4 regions of the Streptomyces sp. NPDC051976 genome follow, and region 2 is predicted to be linked to each of the others. Evidence: riboswitches for the same ligand, from Rfam matches in the RefSeq annotation. Region 2 holds a riboswitch; each other region holds the start of a gene.
The links. Region 2 has a riboswitch for cobalamin ahead of AB0M29_RS29370 (CbtB-domain containing protein). Riboswitches for the same ligand answer to the same signal wherever they lie in the genome.

Region 1 (5,149 bases), on a different contig from region 2:
CAGCTCCGTGCCGTCCTCCCGGCGCAGCCGCTGCACCCGGGCGACATGTGCCTCGCCCGTCTCGACGACCTGCCGCAACCGCCGGATGACCGTCGGCACGTCCCCCGCGGGCAGCAGCTCGGCGAACGGCCTGCCCGCTGAGCCCCTGAGCCCCTCGAAGGCGGGCGCCTCCAGGTTGGAGCGGGTGATCCTCAGGTCCTGGTCCAGGTTGACGGCGCCGAGTATCTGCTCCTGGCTGCCGGTGGACCGCTCGCCCTGCCCGGGTGCGGGCACCGGGGGGTCGCTCGGTGTGGCGGCAGCACTGACCGCCGCCGTCGCCCCACCTCGCGGGAGGTAGTCCCCCAAGGCGCGGCTGACCTGGTCGAACGGCGACGACGACGAGGGGGAGGGTGTGGAGTCCATGCGGCGCTCCCAGCTCGCTCGCCAACCCCGGCATCTGACCGGAGGCGTATCCGAGTTTTCCGTGCGATGAAGCCCCGAGATCCCTACCGCACCCCCATTGAATAACACTCGTGCCCGCTTCGCCTGTACGAGCGCCGGTGACACGCGGTGACGGGCCCGCGGCAGGCGTGGGTACGGGCGCGGACGCGGCGCCGGTACGGGCACGGGGACGGGCGCGGGCCGGGGGGCCTGCCCCGGCCCGCGCCCGCTCCGGTCGGTCAGGACGCGGTCAGCTCGCCGCGTACCGTGCGGGCGGCCGTGACCAGGTTCTCCAGGGAGGCCCGGGTCTCGGGCCAGCCGCGGGTCTTCAGGCCGCAGTCCGGATTGACCCACAGGCGGTCCGCGGGGATGGCCCGCAGTCCGGTGCGGAGCAGCTCGGCCGCCTCGTCGGCGCCCGGCACCCGGGGCGAGTGGATGTCGTACACGCCCGGTCCCGCCTCGCGCGGGTAACCGTGGGCGGCGAGCTCGCGGGCCACCTGCATGTGGGAGCGGGCCGCCTCCAGGCTGATGACGTCGGCGTCCAGGTCGTCGATGGCGCCCACGATGTCGCCGAACTCCGCGTAGCACATGTGGGTGTGGATCTGGGTGTCCGGGCGCACGCCGCCGGTGGTGAGGCGGAAGGACGCGGTGGCCCAGTCCAGATACGCGGGCCGGTCGGCGGCGCGCAGCGGCAGCGTCTCGCGCAGCGCGGGCTCGTCGACCTGGACGACCGACGCGCCGGCCGCCTCCAGATCGGCCACCTCGTCGCGCAGGGCGAGCGCGACCTGCCGTGCGGTCTCGCCGAGCGGCTGGTCGTCGCGGACGAAGGACCAGGCCAGCATGGTGACCGGGCCGGTGAGCATGCCCTTGACGGGCCGCTGGGTGAGGGACTGGGCGTAGGACGTCCAGCGCACCGTCATCGGCGCGGGCCGCGAGATGTCACCGGCCAGGACCGGCGGCCGTACATAGCGGGTGCCGTACGACTGGACCCAGCCGTGCCGGGTGGCGAGGTAGCCGGTGAGCTGCTCGGCGAAGTACTGCACCATGTCGTTGCGTTCGGGCTCGCCGTGCACCAGGACGTCGATGCCCGTCTTCTCCTGGAAGGCGATCACCTCCTGGATCTCGGCCCTGATGCGCTCCTCGTACCCGGCCGTGTCGATCCGGGCCGCCCGCAGGTCGGCGCGCGCGGCGCGCAGCTCGTCGGTCTGCGGGAAGGAGCCGATGGTGGTGGTCGGCAGCAGCGGCAGACCGAGGTGCGCGCGCTGGGCCGCGGCCCGCTCGGCGTACGGCTGGGAGCGGCGGCCGTCCGCCTCGGTGATCGCGGCGGTACGGGCCCGCACCGCGGGGTCGCGGGTGAGGGTGGAGTGCGCGCGGGAGGCCAACCCGGCGCGGTTGGCGGCGAGTTCGCCCGCGATGGCGCCCGTGCCCTCCGCCAGACCGCGGGCCAGGGTGACGACCTCGGCCGCCTTCTGCCGGGCGAAGGCCAGCCAGCGCAGGATCTGCCCGTCGATGTCGCGCTCGGCCGCCGCGTCGAGCGGCACGTGCAGCAGCGAGCAGGAGGCCGCCACGTCGACCCGCCCGGCGAGGCCGAGGAGGGTGCCGAGGGTGGACAGCGACTTCTCAAGGTCGTTGACCCAGACGTTGCGGCCGTTGACGACGCCCGCCACCAGCCGCTTGCCGGGCAGGCCGCCGACGGCGGCGAGGTCGTCGAGGTTGGCGGCGGCGGGCCCGGTGAAGTCCAGGGCGAGACCGTCGACCGGGGCCTTGGCCAGCACCGGCAGCGCCTCGCCGAGCCGGTCGAAGTACGACGCGACCAGCAGCTTCGGCCGGTCGGTGAGGCTGCCGAGGTCGCGGTAGGCGCGGGCGGCGGCGTTCAGCTCGGCCGGGGTGCGGTCCTGGACGAGCGCGGGCTCGTCGAGCTGCACCCACTCGGCGCCGGCCGCGCGCAGGTCGCCGAGGACCGACGCGTACACCGGCAGCAGCCGGTCGAGCAGCGTGACCGGGGCGAAGTCCGAGGGCACCCCCGGCGCGGGCTTGGCCAGCAGCAGATAGCTGACCGGCCCGAGCAGGACGGGCCGCGCGGTGTGGCCGAGCGCGAGAGCCTCCCGCAACTCGCCCACCTGCTTGGCGGAGTCGGCGGTGAAGACGGTGTCCGGTCCCAACTCGGGCACCAGATAGTGGTAGTTGGTGTCGAACCACTTCGTCATCTCCAGCGGCGCCACGTCCTGGGTGCCACGGGCCATGGCGAAGTAGCCGTCGAGCGCGTCGGTTTCGACCGCGGCGCGGTGCCGGGCGGGGACGGCGCCGACCATCACGCTGGTGTCCAGGACGTGGTCGTAGTACGAGAAGTCACCGGTGGGCACCTCGTGGACGCCCGCCTCGGCCAACTGCCGCCAGTTCGCCCGGCGCAGGTCGGCGGCGGTGCGGTGGAGGGCGTCGGCGGTGACACGGCCCTTCCAGTACCCCTCGACGGCCGTCTTCAGTTCACGGTGGGGGCCCTGGCGGGGGTAGCCGTACACGGTCGCCCGTGCTGCCGCGGCTGCGGACTTCGCTGTCACGGAAATCTCCTTCGCGAGATGATTCCTGAACATCCCGGCGACGGGACGCGGACGCGAAGGGACTGCGCGACCGGCGGACGCGTGACGCGCCTTCCGCGCGTACGTCCGCCTGGTGTGCACGCCGACCCGCCCACGAGGTCACCGGGACACCGCACGCGATCGGTCGCGTACGGGCAACGGGCAGGTCTTCGGACTCGCGGGCACGCCTGCCGGGGCAGACACCTACTGGCCGTCGCTTCCCGGATCCCGCGGATCCAGTGCGTATGACGGCGGTTGTTCCCACTCACCGCTGCGGGGCAGTCCCGGATTCCCACCGGGTTCCCTCTTGCGACGCACCTGCCTGGCGGGCAGGGGCGAACCAGTTGCACACGCCACGTTAGGGGGCGGGCGCCCTCCTCGGCAGCACAGTTCGCCATCCGAAACGGATCACGCCCGGTTTCGGGCCTTCGCCCTCCCGCCGGCTGCTCGGGTCCGCCGGACTCATTGCGCGTTCATGACTGAATCTGGTACTAAACACTCACCTTCGAGCATGACGTGCTGATTCTCTGCTGTCGTGGCGGTCGAAGGTCTGACCAGCCTGATCGGAGGAGCCGGGTGAGGGACGCACGGGTGATCGCCGTCGACGTGGGCGGCGCGGACATCAAGGCGGGGCTCCTGGAGGACGCTTCGGCGCATGTCGGCGGATGGATACGGCGGCCGACCGGGCAGGCGGCGGGCCCCGAGCGGGTGATCGCGAGCATCGTCGAGCTCGTGGCCGAACTCCAGGCCCGGGCCGAGCGGGAGGGCGCGCCGGCGGCCGCGGTGGGGCTCGCCGTGCCCGGGATCGTGGACGAGGAGGCCGGGGTCGGGATCTACTCGGCGACCATCGGCTGGCGTGACGTGGCGTTCCAGGCGCTGATCGAGGAGCGCACCGGGCTGCCGACCGCGGTCTGCCACGACGTACGCGCCGGTGGCACGGCGGAGGCGCGGCTCGGTGCGGGCCGCGGCCGCGGCGACTTCCTCTTCGTCCCCGTGGGGGCCGGGATCGGCGCGGCGGTCATGACCAAGGGCCACGCGCGGACGGGCGCCACCCACCGGGCGGGGGAGATAGGCCATCTCGTCGTGCGCCCCGACGGTGAGCGTTGCGCGTGCGGGGCCCACGGCTGCGCCGAGGCGTATGCCTCCGCGCCCGCCATCGCCCGCCGCTACCTGGCCGCCACAGGCCGGTCCGCCGAGCCCGCCGAGGTCGCCCGGCGCGCCGCCGCGGACGACATGGCGGCAGGCGCCGTATGGGACGACGCGGTCGAGGCGCTCGCCGACGCGCTGCTCGCGACCGTCTCGGTGCTCGACCCCTCGCTGATCGTGCTGGGCGGCGGTCTGGCCCGCTCCGGCGGCCAGCTGCTCTTCCCGCTGGAGAACGCGATGATCTCCCGGGCCGGCGTCCAGGCGATCCCGCCGCTCGCCCCCGCCGTGCTCGGCGACCGCGCCGGGTGCGTCGGCGCCGGCCTGGCCGCCATGGACCTCGCCGCACGGCTGCGGACGAGCCGCCGCCGGGTCACGGTGTTCGCCCGCTGACGCCCGCACGGACACGCCGGCCTCCTTCATGTGCCGGGGTGATGGTTTCCGCCAGGTTTTCGCCCCCGGTGGGTTTCATCCGGCCTTCTCCGGTACTTTCCTGCGGTCGCCGAAGGTGGCCGCTATCTTCGGAAAGTACTGATCCGAGCGAATCGGGGCAGGCGTGGGGGGAGTGGAGGGGACTGTGGGGCATGAGGGGCGACCCTTATGGCGCAGGAGCACAGCCTGTGGCAACGAAGGTGAGTGTGTGGAGGTCGCCTTGGGACATGAGCAGGTGCTCGCCCGTGACTCCAAGAACCCTTCAGGTCCGACGCTGAGCTTCACCGGCTCCGCATGGACGTTCTTTCTCCATGCCGTCGTCTCAGGGGAGTTCGACGGCTCATGACGATCTCTTCACAGCGGCAAGGGGGCGAGGTCTGATGGACACCAGGGAAATCACCGCGCAGCGGTCGGGGACACCTTCTCCGCGGCCATCCGGCGGGGTCGGCGAGGTCCTGCTCTTCACGGTGTCCACCGGAGTCGCCGCCACGATGGTCGCGGCGGCGTGCTCGCTCCTGGTCTCCGGTACGTCGGCCAAGCTCCTGGTGTGGATCGTGACCGCGCTGCTGGTGTCCGTG
Region 2 (5,149 bases):
AAGCCGAACAGCGGGCTGACGTAGACCGTGGCGGCGATCAGGACGAGCAGGCCCGCGAAGAAGACGATCGCCCGGGCGCGCTTCCCCTCGGGCGTCGGGTACGGCACCCCGGCGAAGCGCAGCCACAGCGCGGCCGCCGCGGACAGGCCGACGGCCGCCCCCAGGGTGCCCGCCGTGTGCGGCCCGAGGGCCACGACGAGCACGAGGGAGACGGCGAGGCCCATGTAGGGCAGGTTCTCCAGGAGCCGCTCACGGCGCTCCTGCGCGACATCCTCGTTCACCGGTCCATCATTCCCAACGGAACACGCGGGCGGCGACCAGGCTGCCGATCACGGTGTACGCCGCCAGCACGGCCAGGTGCTGCCATAGCGATCCGGTGCCCGCCCAGGCCGCCATCACCGCGCCGAAGGGGACGAACTCGCCGATGCGCTGCAGCACGTGCGGCATCTGGGCCACGGGGAAGTACAGGCCGCTGAAGAAGAAGTTGAGCACCATCAGCGGCACCCCCAGGCCGCTGGCCTCGCCCGCGGTCCTGGCGAGGGCGGCGACGATCAGGCCGAGGGCGAAGACGGCCGTGCTGCCGAGCAGGAAGGCGACGAAGACCGTGCCGAGGTTCGCCGGCGCCTGGACGTCGAAGGCCAGCGCGCCGATGGAGGTGATCAGCACGACCCCGACGGCGGCTACGGCGGCGACCACCGCGAGCAGCGCGGCGAGCATCCCGGCGGCGGGCACCGGGCTCACCGACAGCCTGCGCAGCACGCCCTTCTCGCGGAAGGAGGCCATCGTCGTCGGCAGTGCGGTGAAGGCCACGAACAGCGGGACCATCGCGGCGATGGTGGGGACGTAGACGTCGATGACGCTCTTGCCGTCCAGGGTCTTCTGCGCGGTCTGGAACGCCGGGATGTTGCCGAAGATCACCACCATCGCCACCGGCAGGACCAGCCAGATCAGTGCGGCGGGCTCGCGCAGCAGCAGCTTCGCCTGGGTGACGGTCAGGGTGCGGAAGCCCTTCCTGGTCATCCTGAGGGTGGGCAGGGCCTGCACGCTCATGTCTGGTTCTCCTTCTGGTGGTTCGGGTGAGGGGCGGAAGGGGGCGGGTTCAGACCAGCTCGTCGCGGCCGGTCAGCGCGATGAAGGCGTCGTCGAGGCTGGCCTGTTCGACCCGCAGGTCGGCGGCGATGATGTGGCGGCGGGCCAGCAGCGAGGTGACGGCCTGCACCAGGTTCCCGGTGCCGCCGATCTCGATCTGCGGGCCGTGCCAGGTCACGGTGGTCACCTCGGGCAGTGCCCGCAGCAGCTCCTCGTCGAGCGGCGCCGACGGCCGGAACCGCATCCGCTGGGTCTGCCCGCCGCGCGAGGCCAGCCCGGCGGGGGTGTCGACGGCCACCACGCGCCCGGAGTCGATCAGCGCGAGCCGGTCGCACAGCCGCTCGGCCTCCTCCATGAAGTGGGTGACCAGCAGGACGGTGACGCCCGCGTCGCGGACCTGCTCCACCAGTTCCCAGGTGCTCCGGCGGGCGTGCGGGTCGAGCCCGGTGGTCAGTTCGTCGAGGATCACCACCTTCGGGCCGCCGACCATCGCCAGCGCGATGGCCAGCCGCTGCTTCTGGCCCCCGGAGAGGTTCTTGAACCGGGTGTCCGCCTTGTCCGCCAGCCCCAACCGCTCCATCAGCGGCGCCACCTCGACCGGCCGCTCGTAGAAGGACGCGTACAGCTCCAGCGCCTCGCGGACCTTCAACTTGTCCGGCAGGCCGCTCTCCTGGAGTTGTACGCCCAGCACCTGGCGCAGCGCGTCGCGGTCGGCGCGCGGGTCGAGGCCGAGGACGGAGACCCGGCCGCCGTCGGCGGGGCGCAGGCCCGACAGGCACTCGACGGTGGTGGTCTTGCCCGCCCCGTTGGGGCCGAGGACGCCGAAGATCTCGCCCTCCTCGACGCTGAACGACACGTCGTGGACCGCCACGTCGTTCCCGTACCGCTTGTGCAGGTGCTCGACCTCGATGACCGACATTCCCCGTGCCTCCTCGGGCGACCGTCCGGCGTTCTGCCGTTGACTCGACAATCCCGTGCGGGGCCCTTCCGGCGGATCGACCAGCGGGCGGCTCCTGGCGCCGATCCGGTGGATCCCGGTGGTCCACCGATCGGTTGATGCGCCGCGGCGGTCAAGCGGCGTATGTCACAGCCGGGGTGGGCACGATTGACGTGCCCATTCAGCCGCCCATACGCTTTGTCCCGTGATGGCGTGAGGAAGCTGGTGAGAATCCGGCACGGTCGCGCCACTGTGAATCCGGTGTCCATCGAGGAGACAACCGGTGAGTCAGATACTTCGCCGTCACGACGCCCCATTCGACCGAGGGACGCTGAATCCCTGAAGGAGGCTCACCCGTGAGCAGTGTGTCCGCACCCACCACGTCCGCCACGCCGATTGTCATGCCCATCTCGAAGGCGGTGATGTGGCTGGTCGGCACCGCGCTTCTGGCGTTCGCCGTCTACTACTTCATCGGTGTCGACCAGGGCGCCGTCTCCGTGTTCGGCAAGGACATGCACATCCACGAGTTCGTGCACGACGCCCGCCACTTCCTCGGCTTCCCCTGCCACTGACCGGCTGAGCGGACCGACGGAAAACTCGACATGGAAAAGAAACTCATCCTGCGCGGCGTCCTCGTCGGCGCGGTGGCCGGCCTGCTCGCGTTCCTGTTCGCCAGGATCTTCGCCGAGCCGCAGATCAACAAGGCGATCGACTACGAGAGTGGCCGGGACGCCGCGCAGGCGGCGCTCGACAAGGCCGCGGGGCTGCCCGCGGAGGCGGCGGGCCCCGATCTGTTCAGCCGGAGCATCCAGGCCAACGTCGGTATCGGCGTCGGCATGATCTTCTTCGGCATGGCGATGGGCGCGCTCTTCGCCGTGGCGTACTGCGTGTGCCTGGGCCGTACCGGCGGGCTGCGGGCGCGTCCCCTGGCGCTGCTGGTCGCGGGCGGCGGGTTCCTCGGCATCTACCTGGTGCCGTTCCTGAAGTACCCGGCCAATCCGCCCGCCATCGGCCACGAGGACACCATCAAGGCCCGCAGCGGCCTGTATCTGCTGATGGTGCTGTTCTCGCTGCTGTTCCTGGTCGGGGCGGTGTGGCTCGGCCAGCGCCTCAAGGAGCGGTACGGCAACTGGAACGCCAGTCTGCTGGCCGCCGGGGCGTTCGTGGTGGCGATCGGCGTGGTGATGCTCGTCCTGCCGTCGCTCGGCCATCTCGCGTACAACAAGGAGCACTTCGGCAACCACGCGACCGAGACGCCGCTGCCGCTGACCGACGGGAAGGGCAGGATCGTCTATCCGGGGTTCCCGGCCGACGTGCTGTTCTCCTTCCGCTTCTACTCGGTGGCCGCGCAGCTCCTGCTGTGGACGGTGATCGGGCTGGCCTTCGGGCCGCTGGCCGAGCGGGTGCTGAGCCCGCGGGCGGCGACGGCCTCCGCCCGCGCCACCCGGGTGGACCCGGTCGGCGCGTGAGCGAACCGACTCAAGCGGGGCCGGCGGCCGCCCAGCCGCCGGCCCCTGCGTCGTTCACGGACCCGGCCTCCGCCTCCACCGCGGAGCCGCTGATCGCCGAACTGGCCGCGCTCGGGCCGTTCTTCGCCGCCCTGACACACCCCGACGACGCGCCGCCGCGCGAGCCGTGGCGCTCGATGGGCGAACTCGCCCACGATCCCGCCGTCCTGGGCGAGCGGATCGCGGCCGTCCGCGGCTTTCTCGCGGCGGGCGGCGGGCAGCGGCCGGACGCCGTCGAGGAGCGGGTCGCCGCGTCCGTGGCCCATCTCGGCCTGGTGGCACGGCTGGTCTCCCCCGCACTCGCCGTCGCCGTGCTGGGCGGCGCCGCCCCGACCGGGGTGAGCCTGGCGCGGCTGCGCTGGCAGCCCACCCTCGGCGGACCCTGGCCGCTGTCGCTCCCGCACTCCGCCGTCACCGTCGGCGCCGACGCCGACGCCGACGCCGATCCTGAACGGCTCGCCGACGCGCTCGCCCGGCACGTACTCGACGGCCCGGTACGCGAGTTGGCCGACGCCGTCGCGCCGTGGCGGGTGTCCCCGCACATCCTGTGGGGCAACACCGCCTCGGCCCTGAACGGCGCCGCCACCATGCTCGCCGCCGCCCGCCCGGCGTCCGCCGCCCGGGTACGCGCCGTGACCGCGCTGCTGCTCGACCGGCCGCCGCTGGCCGGTACGAGCACGACGGCGGCCCCGCCCGGCCGCGCCTTCCGCCGCCGCAGCTGCTGTCTCATCTACCGCGCGGCACCCGACCGGGCGGGCGCGCTGTGCGGGGACTGCGCGCTCGACCGGCCGGAGTAAGGCACTCGCCTGTCGGCGAGTCATGGGCGGTCCACGCGTGATCCGCGGAAACGCGGCCCAGGGCGTGTCCGCGACGTGGCGTCGCCCGCCGGGAGGGCGGGGCGGGTGCCGATCACTACGGTCGCGTAGAGCTCCTCCGAGGTCGCCACCCGGGTGGTCAGGCCGCCCGCGGTGAAGATCTCCACGGCGGGCGGCGCCTGGCGCTCGCTGGTCTCGACGAGCAGCGAGCCGCCCGGGGCCAGCCAGGACGGCGCCCCGGCCACCACCCGGCGCATCACGTCGAGGCCGTCGGGGCCGCCGTCGAGGGCGAGGAGCGCCTCGTGGTCGCGGGCCTCGGCCGGCAGGAAGCCGACCGATTCGCTGGGCACGTAGGGCACGTTGGCGGCCAGCACGCCGATCCGGCCGCGCAGTGCGGCGGGCAGCGCCGCGTAGAGGTCGCCCTCGTGGACCAGACCGCCCCCCGCGCCCAGATTGCGCCGGGCGCAGACCACCGCCGCCGGGTCGAGGTCGGCGGCGTGCAGGGTGATGTCGTCGTGGGCCGCGGCCAGCGCGGCGCCTATCGCGCCCGCGCCGCAGCACAGGTCGACCACGACGGCGCCGGGCGAGACGAGTGCGGCGGCCTGCCGGACCAGGAACTCGGTGCGGCGGCGGGGCACGAACACCCCGGGGTCGACGGCGATCCGCAGACCGCAGAACTCCGCCCAGCCGACGACGTGTTCGAGGGGCAGTCCGGCCACCCGCCGCTCCACCATGGCGGCGAGTTCTCCGGGAGTACGTGCGGAGGAGACGAGGATCCGCGCCTCGTCCTCGGCGAAGAC
Region 3 (5,149 bases), on a different contig from region 2:
TCTTCGGGGTTCATCGTGCCGACCAGCAGGAAGCGGGCCGCGTGCCGGACCGAGACGCCCTCGCGCTCGACGTAGCTGGCGCCCATCGCGGCGGCGTCCAGCAGCAGGTCCACCAGGTGGTCGTGGAGCAGGTTGACCTCGTCGACGTAGAGCAGACCTCGGTGGGCCGCCGCCAGCAGGCCGGGCTCGAACGCCTTGACGCCCTCGGCCAGGGCGCGTTCGATGTCCAGCGCGCCGACGAGGCGGTCCTCCGAGGCGCCGACCGGCAGCTCCACCATCCGGGCCGCCCGCGATCCGGGGCGGACATCGGCGGCGTGCGGGCCGTCGGGGCACGCCGGGTCGGGCGCGGCGGGGTCGCAGGAGAACCGGCAGCCGGGCACGACGCCCACCTCCGGCAGCAGCGAGGACAGGGCGCGTACCGCCGTCGACTTGGCGGTGCCCTTCTCGCCGCGGACCAGGACGCCGCCGACCGCCGGGCTCACCGCGTTCAGCAGCAGCGCCAGCCGCAGGTCCTCCTGGCCCACCAGGGCGGTGAACGGGTACGGGGTCACGCTGCCTCCTCGTTGTCGCGGATACCGCTGATCACAGGGATCGCGGATGGGGTGGTCACGGGGCCCCCGGGGGGACGAACGGGAGTCCGGCGGGCGCGCCGTCCTCGATCAGCCGCAGCAGCGCCGCGGTGTCCGCGTGCTCCTCGATGAGATCGCCGAGCCGGTCGAGCTGCTCCTCGCGCAGCGCGCCGAACGCGGTGTCGGGCGCCGGGACGAACCGGCGGCCCGCCATGGCCGCGACCCGCCGCAGGAACGCCCGGCGGAAGCCGTCGCTCTCCAGCGAGCCGTGCCAGTGGGTGCCCCAGACCGCGCCCGACCTGCAGCCGTCGAGGAACTCCTCGTCGCCGCCGCCGACCTCGGCCACGCCGTGGTGGATCTCGTACCCCTCGACGCGTTCCCCGTACGCCTCGCCGACCGGCCGGGCCAGCGTCTTCTCGGCGGCGAACCGCACCCGTACCGGCAGCAGGCCGAGACCGGCGACGCTGCCCGCCTTCGACTCGACGTCGTCGTCGATCCGGGTCCCGAGCATCTGGAAGCCGCCGCAGACGCCCAGCACCGGGCGGCCCTCCGCGGCCCGCCGCACCACCGCGTCGGCCAGGCCGCGGGCGCGCAGCCACTCCAGCGCCCGCACGGTGCCCCGGGTGCCGGGCAGCACCACCAGATCGGCGTCCGCCAGCTCCTGCGGCCGGTCCACGAACCGCACCACGACACCGGGTTCGGCGGCGAGCGCGTCCACGTCGGTGAAGTTCGACATCAGCGGTACCGCGGCGACCGCGACCCGCAGCACGTCCTCGCCGTGCGGCGGCCGCACCACGGACTCCCGAACGGCGCCCCGCAAGGAGACGTTGAGCCCGTCCTCCTCGTCGATGCCCAGGCCGTGCGCGTACGGCAGCACGCCGAGGGTGGGGCGGCCGGTGAGCTTGTCCAGCATGTCCAGGCCGGGCTGGAGCAGGGAGACGTCGCCGCGGAACTTGTTGACGAGATAGCCCGCGACCAGCGCCTGGTCCTCGGGCGCGAGCAGGGCGGTGGTGCCGAAGAAGGAGGCGAAGACGCCGCCGCGGTCGATGTCGCCGACCACCACCACCGGCAGTCCGGCCCTACGGGCCAGGCCCATGTTGACGATGTCGGTACGCCGCAGGTTGATCTCCGCCGGGCTGCCCGCGCCCTCGCAGATCACCGCGTCGTACCGGCCGCGCAGCTCCTCCAGGCACCCGGCGACGGTCTCCAGCAGCGCGGGCCGCCGCTCGCCGTGGTAGCCGCGGGCGCTCATCTCGCCCACCGCCTTGCCCAGCAGCACCACCTGGCTGCTGCGGTCGCTGCCGGGCTTGAGCAGCACCGGGTTCATCAGCGCCGACGGCTCCACGCGGGCCGCCTGCGCCTGCATCGCCTGGGCCCGCCCGATCTCGGCGCCCTCGCGGGTGACGAACGAGTTCAGCGACATGTTCTGCGCCTTGAACGGCGCCACGCGCACGCCCTGCCGGACCAGCCAGCGGCAGATGCCCGCGGTCACCACGCTCTTCCCGGCGTCCGACGTCGTCCCGGCGACAAGCAACCCCCCACCTCTCGGGCTCACTTCGGTCCCCCCTTCGGTTGATGCCCGCCGGACACGGCGGAACCACCCCGCCGGGCACGGCGGATCGCGGCGGCGGTCAGACGGGCGGTGGCGGCGGTGGCCAGGGCCAGGGCGCTGACGCGGCGGGAGAGCCGGACGGCGCGGGCGATGTCGGCGGCGGTGGGCGGCGGCAGGTCCGCGCCCAGGACCGGGCGGTGCTCGGTGCGGCCCGCGTAGGACAGCGTGCCGCCCAGCCGCAGCCGCAGCGCCCCGGCGAACGCGGCTTCCACCGGGCCCGCGTTGGGGCTGGGGTGCAGCGCCGCGTCCCGCCGCCACACGCGCAGCGCGCCGCGCGGATCGGGTCCGGCGAGCGCCGCGAGGCCGGCGGTGAGCCGGGCGCCCGGCCAGCCCGCGACGTCGTCGAGACGGGCGGCGGCCCACCCGAAGCGCAGGAAGCGCGGCGACCGGTGGCCGACCATCGCGTCCAGGGTGTTGACCGCGCGGAAGCCGACGAGGCCCGGCACTCCGCCCGCGGCGCCCCACACCAGGGCGCCGACGACGGCGTCCGAGGTGTTCTCGGCGACCGACTCGACGACGGCCCGCGCGATGCCCGCCGCGTCCAGCGCCTGCGGGTCGCGTCCGCACAGATGCGGCAGCCGCGCGCGGGCGGCCGCCAGATCGCCGGCCTCCAGCGCCGCCCCGATCAGCCGCGCCTCGCGGGCCAGCGACTCACCGCCCAGCACCGACCAGGTCGCGGCGGCGGTCAGCGCCACGGAGAGCGCGGCGCAGGAGCGTACGGCTCGCTGGGCGAGCGCGGCGCCGCCCACGGCACCCCCGGCGCACAGCGCCGTGAAGACCGCGCCACTGGCCCGGTCGTCGCGCCACAGCCGGCGTTCCAGCGCACCCGCCGCGCGCCCGAAGGCCGCGACCGGATGGCCGCGGCGCGGGTCGCCCGCGAGGAGGTCGCCGAGAAAGCCGAGCGTGGCGCCGTACGCGAAAACGCGGTCGGCACGCATCTGTTCAGGCCGCCGTCACATCCGCGGGGAACGCGGGGGAGGGCGTGGGCGTGTCGGGGTCCGTGGGGCGGACCGCTCGCGCGCTTCGCGTGCCGGGCATGGCAGAAGTCCTCACTCAGGGTCCGCGCCCTGGCTCGACGTACCGGCGGTGAGAGTCTCCTGGCTCCCGGATCTACGCACTCCCGGTCTTCCAGCCGGACTTCCGGCCGTGACGTACGGGTTGGGAGTGCACTCCCCGGTGACAGTGGCGGGACCGCGCCGGATTCGCACCGGACTTCCTCTCCTGCCGCCGCATGGCCTCCGCAGTCCACCACGTGCGCGCAGGCCCGTCAACTGACCCTTGACCTGGGCAGACTGAGTGTGTCCAGGTCCACACCACGACGGCGGCCGCCGACCGGAGTCGACGGCCGCCGAGGTGGCGTGGCGCGTGGCCCGCGGGTGCGGGCCGGGGTCAGGCGACGATCAGGTAGATGCCCCAGGAGACCGCCGCCGCGCAGGCCGCGAAGCAGAGGTAGCCGGCGGCGCGGGCGAGCACGGCGGCGCCGCCCCCGCCCTGTCCGCCGGCGGCGGGGGCGGTCTTGGACAGACCGACGATGCCGAGGGTGAAGAGGCCCACCAGGCCCACGGTCGCCACCAGGGTGACGCCGAGGACGGTGCCGAGGGCCTGCCAGTCGATGGTCATGTGCGTGTCCTTGTCCGGTCCGGGTGCCGGGGTGTCAGGCCGTGGCCGCGGCGCCGGGAACGGCGTCGTTGACGGGCGGGGTGGCGCCGGCGGGCGGCGGGATGACCGCGGCGATCGCGGCCGTGACCGCGCCCTGCGGCTCCGTGGCGAACCCGGTCTCGGGGTCGTTGACGTTGGCGTGGGTGACCGGCTTGCGGCGCGAGGCGGTGCGGATGGCGGCGCAGACCGCGAGGCCGAGTACGGCGACGGCGGTGATGCCCCAGGCGCCCTCGTCGGCCAGGAGCGCGGCGCCCGCCGCGACCAGACCGGCCGCGGGCAGCGTCAGGCCCCATGCGGCGACCATGCGGCCCGCGGTGCTCCACCGGACCACCGCTCCGCTGCGGCCCAGCCCCGCGCCCATCACGGAACCGGAGCAGACCTGCGTGGTGGACAGCGCGAAGCCGAGATGAGACGAGGCGAGGATGGTGGCCGCGGCGCCGGTCTGGGCGGCGAAGCCCTGCTGCGGCTGGATGTCGGTGATGCCCTTGCCCATGGTGCGGATGATCCGCCAGCCGCCCAGGTAGGTGCCGAGCGCGATCGCCGTACCGGCCGAGACGATGACCCACAGCGGCGGGTCGGAGTGCGGGGCGACGATGCCACCGGTGATCAGCGTGAGCGTGATCACACCCATGGTCTTCTGTGCGTCGTTGGTGCCGTGGGCGAGGGAGACCAGGCCGGCCGAGGCGATCTGCCCGGCGCGGTAACCCCTGGACGTGGCCTGCGGGTCGGCGTCGCGGCCGATCCGGTAGGTGAGCCGGGTGGCGAGCGTCGAGGCCAGGCCGGCCACGATCGGCGCGGCGACGGCGGGGATGAGCACCTTCATGACGACGGCCTGGCCGTGCACGCCGTGCGTGCCGACCGAGACCAGCGTGGCGCCGATCAGGCCGCCGAAGAGTGCGTGGGAGGAGCTGGAGGGCAGTCCCGCCAGCCATGTCAGCAGATTCCAGACGATCGCGCCGACCAGGCCCGCGAAGATCACTTCGGGTCTGATCCCGGCGGACTCGTCGATGATCCCGCCGGAGATGGTCTTGGCGACCTCCACCGAGAGGAAGGCGCCGACGAGGTTGAGTACGGCGGACATGGCCACCGCCGTCTTGGGCTTGAGCGCGCCGGTCGAAATGGTGGTGGCCATTGCGTTGGCGGTGTCGTGGAAACCGTTCGTGAAGTCGAACACGAGTGCGGTGGCGATCACGATTCCGATCAGGAGCGTGATGTGTTCCATGGACCCAGGCATTCGTTCGAGCGGACAGTGGCGAGGCGACCGTACGGACTGTGAATGAACGGAAGGTGAACTGACAGCGGCTTTGCG
Region 4 (5,149 bases), on a different contig from region 2:
TACGACCAGCACAGCCCGACGCAGGCGCACTTCGGCGGCAGCTCGGACATGATTCCGTGGATCGGCGAGAAGGGGTACATCGGTCTGACCGCGTTCGTCCTGAACATCGGCGCCGCGGTGGTCCTCACCCTGGTCCTGCGCGCCCTCAAGGCGCCCGAGGGCGCCGATGAGACCTCGCGGGGCGACTATCTCGTCGACGCCGCCCCGGAGGCGGGGCGCCCCGTCGGCGCGGGCGAGCCGGGCGAGCCCGAAATCCCCCCGGGCCTGCCGGAGCCCGCGGGCGCGTAGGTACGTGCCCCGTAGGGGCGCGGGGAACTGCGCGACCAGCCGTCGCGCTCCTGCACGTCACCACCGGCCCCAGAGGGGCAGATCGGTTGTCTTCGGACCACCGGCCGGTGGGGGCTTGTCGCGCAGTTCCCCGCGCCCCTGAAAAGCAGGCCCTCCGCAAGCGCAGCGCGCTTCCCCGCGCCCCTATCGGGGCACGACCTCCGCAAGCGCGGCCGGGCCGCGGAAGGCGCGGCGGTAGGCGTGGGGGGTGGTGCCGGTCCACCGGAGGAAGTGGTGGCGCAGGGTCGCGGCGGCGCCGAACCCGGCCCGTACCGCGATGGAATCGATCGTGGCGTCGGTACCCTCCAGCAGCTCCCTCGCCAAGAGGACCCGCTGGCCCAGCAGCCAGCGATACGGCGTCGTGCCCGTCTCCTGCTGGAAGCGGCGGGCGAAGGTGCGCGGCGACATGTGGGCCCGCGCCGCCAGCTCCTCCACCGTCACCTCGCGGTCCAGATGGCGCTCCATCCAGGAGAGCACCCCGGTGACCGTGTCGCTCTGGGCGCGCGGCAGCGGCCGGTCCACGTACTGCGCCTGGCCGCCCTCGCGATGCGGCGGCACCACCATCCGGCGGGCGATGCCGTTGGCCACGGCGCTGCCCTGCTCCTTGCGGACCAGGTGCAGGCAGGCGTCGATCCCGGCCGCGGTGCCCGCCGAGGTGATCACCCCGGCGTCGTCCACGTACAGCACGTCCGGCTCCACGGTGATCTGCGGATAGCGGCGGGCCAGCGTTTCGGTGTGGCGCCAGTGCGCCGCGCAGCGGCGGTCGTCGAGCAGCCCTGCGGCGGCCAGCACGAAGACCCCCGAGCAGACGCTGAGCACCCACGCGCCGCGCTCGACGGCGCGGTTGAGCGCCCGCAGCACCTCGGGCGGGAAGTCCCGCTCGACATAGGAGTCCCCGGCGGGCACCGCGATCAGGTCGGCCTCGTCCAGCCGGTCGAGGTCGTACGGCGCGGACAGGTCGAACCCGGCGTGGGTGCGCAGGAGCGGCCCCTCGGCGGAGACCACCGCGAAGTCGTAGGAGGGCAGCCCCTCGTCGCTGCGGTCGAGGCCGAACACCTCGCAGACCACGCCCAGTTCGAACGGATGCACCCCTTCGAGGAGGACGGCGGCGACGTTCTTCAGCATGGATCCGAGGATGCCACTTGGCAGGATGTTGCGGTAGTGCGGCAGCGCTGCCACTGTTCGCGAGTAAGCAGCGAGAGCACGATTGACCCATGACCGCACTCCTCGACATCGCCGCCCTTTCCGTCCTCCTCCTCGTCCTCACCTTCGTCCCCGCGCTGGGCCTGCGCGCCGAGGCCCGGATCACCGCGCAGCTCCGCGCCGCGGACGCCGCCCGCGCCGCCGAGAGCCGCCGGCCGCAGTACGACCGGGCCGCCTGAACCGCCCTGCGACAGACGGCTGTTTATTCCCGAAAGTCGCAAGCGACACAACATGTGGTGGTGCCTGGATAGGGCACCACTACATGTATGCTCGACCTCGCTGTCGAGCAGGGGAAGCCGGTGTGAATCCGGCGCTGCCCCGCAACGGTGAGCGGTGCGTGCCACGCGTGCGCCCCGCACAGTCCGAGGACCTGCCGACCGCGCGCCCGGCCACCGGGCGCAGTTGTGTCCGGGCCTCGCGGATTGGGCCGGCGGACGCGGTGCGGCATGCCCCTGCCCGATGTGTGCGGGCGTGTGCCCGGCTGCCCGCCTGCCTGCCCTCGCGCGTGGCCGCCGCCGCGCATGAGGGAGACCGCACCACCGTGACCATCGCGCCCGCAGACCCCGCCGCAGCCGACCTCCGGCTCGCTTCCCCCCGCGTGTCCCCGGCCGCGGCTCCCCCTCCCGGCGAGCCCGACGACGGACCCGGCGCCGACCTGCTGCGCACGCTGATCCGGCTCACGGCCGACCTCCCGGACACCGACCCCGGCCGGGTGGCCGCGGCCGCGCTGCGCGGCCGCAACGCCGCCTCCGACGCCGCGGAACTGCGCGGACTCGCCACCGAGGCCGCCGCCGGGCTGATCTCCGAGGACCCCGCGTACTCCCGGCTGGCCGCGCGCCTGCTGACCCGGGCGATCGCCGACGAGGCCGCCGGGCAGGGCGCGGTGTCCTTCTCCGCGTCGGTCGCCGTCGGCCACCGCGAGGGCCTGATCGCCGACCGTACGGCGGAGTTCGTCGCCCTGCACCAGGCGCGGCTCGACGCGCTGGTCGGCCAGGCACTGGACGACGGCGCCGACGACCGCTTCGGCTACTTCGGGCTGCGCACCCTGCACAGCCGCTATCTGCTGCGGCACCCGATCACCCGTCAGGTCGTGGAGACCCCGCAGCACTTCATGCTGCGCGTCGCCTGCGGTCTGGCCGAGGACGACAGCGTCCGGGCCGCCGACGAGGTGGCCGCGCTCTACCGGCTGATGAGCGCGCTGGACTACCTGCCCAGCTCCCCCACCCTGTTCAACTCCGGTACCCGGCACCCGCAGATGTCCTCCTGCTACCTGCTGGACTCCCCGCTGGACGAGCTGGACTCGATCTACGACCGCTACCACCAGGTCGCCAGGCTCTCCAAGCACGCGGGCGGCATCGGCCTGTCCTACTCGCGCATCCGCTCCCGCGGCTCGCTGATCCGCGGCACCAACGGCCACTCCAACGGCATCGTGCCGTTCCTCAAGACGCTCGACGCCTCGGTCGCCGCGGTCAACCAGGGCGGGCGGCGCAAGGGCGCCGCCGCCGTCTACCTGGAGACCTGGCACTCCGACATCGAGGAGTTCCTGGAGCTGCGCGACAACACCGGTGAGGACGCCCGGCGTACCCACAACCTCAACCTCGCGCACTGGATCCCCGACGAGTTCATGCGCCGCGTCGAGGCCGACGCCGACTGGTCGCTCTTCTCCCCCGCCGACGTCCCCGAGCTGGTCGACCTGTGGGGCGACGACTTCGACGCCGCGTACCGGGCGGCCGAGGCCGCGGGACTGGCCCAGCGGACCCTCCCGGCGCGCGAGCTGTACGGCCGCATGATGCGCACCCTGGCGCAGACCGGCAACGGCTGGATGACCTTCAAGGACGCCTCGAACCGTACGGCCAACCAGACCGCGCTGCCCGGCCGTACCGTCCACTCGTCCAACCTGTGCACCGAGATCCTGGAGGTCACCGACGACTCCGAGACCGCCGTGTGCAACCTGGGCTCGGTCAACCTCGGCGCCTTCGTGCTGCCCGGCGGCGGCGAGGGCCGGGAGATGGACTGGGAGCGGCTGGACGCGACCGTCCGCACCGCCGTGACCTTCCTCGACCGCGTCGTGGACATCAACTTCTACCCGACCGAGCAGGCCGGCCGCTCCAACTCCCGCTGGCGCCCGGTGGGTCTGGGGGTGATGGGCCTGCAGGACGTCTTCTTCCAGTTGCGGCTGCCCTTCGACTCCGCCGAGGCGAAGGCGCTCTCCACCCGGATCGCCGAGCGGATCATGCTCGCCGCCTACGAGGCGTCCTGCGACCTCGCCGAGCGCAACGGCCCGCTGCCGGCCTGGGACCAGACCCGTACCGCCGCGGGCGTACTGCACCCGGACCACTTCGCCACGCAGCCGCACTGGCCGCAGCGCTGGGCGGCGCTGCGCGCCCGGGTGGCCGCCACCGGTATGCGCAACTCGCTGCTGCTGGCCATCGCGCCGACCGCCACCATCGCGTCCATCGCCGGTGTCTACGAGTGCATCGAGCCGCAGGTCTCCAACCTCTTCAAGCGCGAGACGCTGTCGGGCGAGTTCCTCCAGGTCAACTCCTACCTGGTCGCCGACCTCAAGCGGCTCGGCGTCTGGGACGCCCAGTCCCGCGAGGCGCTGCGCGACGCCAACGGCTCGGTCAGCGGCTTCAGCTGGATCCCGGCCGAGGTGCGCGACCTGTACCGCACCGCGTGGGAGATCCCGCAGCGCGCGCTGATCGACATGGCCGCGGCCCGTACCCCGTTCCTGGACCAGAGCCAGTCGCTCAACCTGTTCCTGGAGACGCCGACCATCGGCAAGCTCAGCTCGATGTACGCGTACGCCTGGAAGCAGGGCCTGAAGACCACGTACTACCTGCGGTCGCGCCCGGCGACGCGGATCGCCCGCGCGGCGCGGGCGGCGACGGCCACCCCCGTCCCCGTACCGGTCGCCGTCGACCCCGACGCGATCGCCTGCTCCCTTGAGAACCCCGAGTCCTGCGAGGCCTGCCAGTAATGACCACGACCACCCCCGCGGCGGAGAAGAACCTGCTCGACCCGGGCTTCGAGCTGACCCTGCGCCCGATGCGCTACCCCGACTTCTACGAGCGCTACCGCGACGCCATCAAGAACACCTGGACCGTGGAGGAGGTCGACCTCCACTCCGACGTGGCCGACCTCGCCAAGCTCACCCCCGGCGAGCAGCACATGATCGGCCGCCTCGTCGCCTTCTTCGCGACCGGCGACTCGATCGTCTCCAACAACCTGGTGCTCACCCTCTACAAGCACATCAACTCGCCCGAGGCCCGGCTCTACCTGTCCCGGCAGCTCTTCGAGGAGGCCGTGCACGTCCAGTTCTATCTGACGCTGCTCGACACCTACCTGCCCGATCCGGCCGACCGCGCCGCCGCGTTCGACGCCGTCGAGGAGATCCCGTCCATCCGGGAGAAGGCCCGGTTCTGCTTCCGCTGGATGGACTCGGTGGAGAAGATCGAGCGGCTGGAGACCAAGGCCGACCGCCGCCGCTTCCTGCTCAACCTGATCTGCTTCGCGGCCTGCATCGAGGGCCTGTTCTTCTACGGCGCCTTCGCGTACGTCTACTGGTTCCGCTCCCGCGGGCTGCTGCACGGGCTCGCGACCGGCACCAACTGGGTCT

Region 1: another riboswitch for cobalamin. It lies ahead of metE (5-methyltetrahydropteroyltriglutamate--homocysteine S-methyltransferase); the one in region 2 lies ahead of AB0M29_RS29370 (CbtB-domain containing protein).
Region 3: another riboswitch for cobalamin. It lies ahead of AB0M29_RS19730 (cobalamin biosynthesis protein); the one in region 2 lies ahead of AB0M29_RS29370 (CbtB-domain containing protein).
Region 4: another riboswitch for cobalamin. It lies ahead of AB0M29_RS32585 (ribonucleoside-diphosphate reductase subunit alpha); the one in region 2 lies ahead of AB0M29_RS29370 (CbtB-domain containing protein).

Annotation. Positions count from the first base shown of each region.
Region 1 covers NZ_JBFAXL010000010.1:176,909-182,057, forward strand. The annotation lists gene AB0M29_RS14050 (SpoIIE family protein phosphatase) at 1-402, opposite strand, end outside; gene metE (5-methyltetrahydropteroyltriglutamate--homocysteine S-methyltransferase) at 660-2,978, opposite strand; cobalamin riboswitch at 3,140-3,356, opposite strand; gene AB0M29_RS14060 (ROK family protein) at 3,573-4,532, shown strand; gene AB0M29_RS14065 (DUF397 domain-containing protein) at 4,717-4,917, shown strand.
Region 2 covers NZ_JBFAXL010000036.1:13,960-19,108, reverse strand. The annotation lists gene AB0M29_RS29385 (sensor histidine kinase) at 1-281, opposite strand, end outside; gene AB0M29_RS29380 (ABC transporter permease) at 289-1,050, opposite strand; gene AB0M29_RS29375 (ABC transporter ATP-binding protein) at 1,100-2,008, opposite strand; cobalamin riboswitch at 2,219-2,346, shown strand; gene AB0M29_RS29370 (CbtB-domain containing protein) at 2,449-2,598, shown strand; gene AB0M29_RS29365 (CbtA family protein) at 2,629-3,495, shown strand; gene AB0M29_RS29360 ((2Fe-2S)-binding protein) at 3,492-4,331, shown strand; gene AB0M29_RS29355 (putative protein N(5)-glutamine methyltransferase) at 4,352-5,149, opposite strand, start outside.
Region 3 covers NZ_JBFAXL010000018.1:67,876-73,024, forward strand. The annotation lists gene AB0M29_RS19720 (putative cobaltochelatase) at 1-551, opposite strand, end outside; gene AB0M29_RS19725 (cobyric acid synthase) at 607-2,103, opposite strand; gene AB0M29_RS19730 (cobalamin biosynthesis protein) at 2,121-3,119, opposite strand; cobalamin riboswitch at 3,272-3,401, opposite strand; gene AB0M29_RS19735 (hypothetical protein) at 3,571-3,801, opposite strand; gene AB0M29_RS19740 (inorganic phosphate transporter) at 3,836-5,062, opposite strand.
Region 4 covers NZ_JBFAXL010000044.1:7,686-12,834, forward strand. The annotation lists gene mctP (monocarboxylate uptake permease MctP) at 1-288, shown strand, start outside; gene AB0M29_RS32575 (helix-turn-helix domain-containing protein) at 472-1,452, opposite strand; gene AB0M29_RS32580 (hypothetical protein) at 1,542-1,709, shown strand; cobalamin riboswitch at 1,751-1,923, shown strand; gene AB0M29_RS32585 (ribonucleoside-diphosphate reductase subunit alpha) at 2,129-4,510, shown strand; gene AB0M29_RS32590 (ribonucleotide-diphosphate reductase subunit beta) at 4,510-5,149, shown strand, end outside.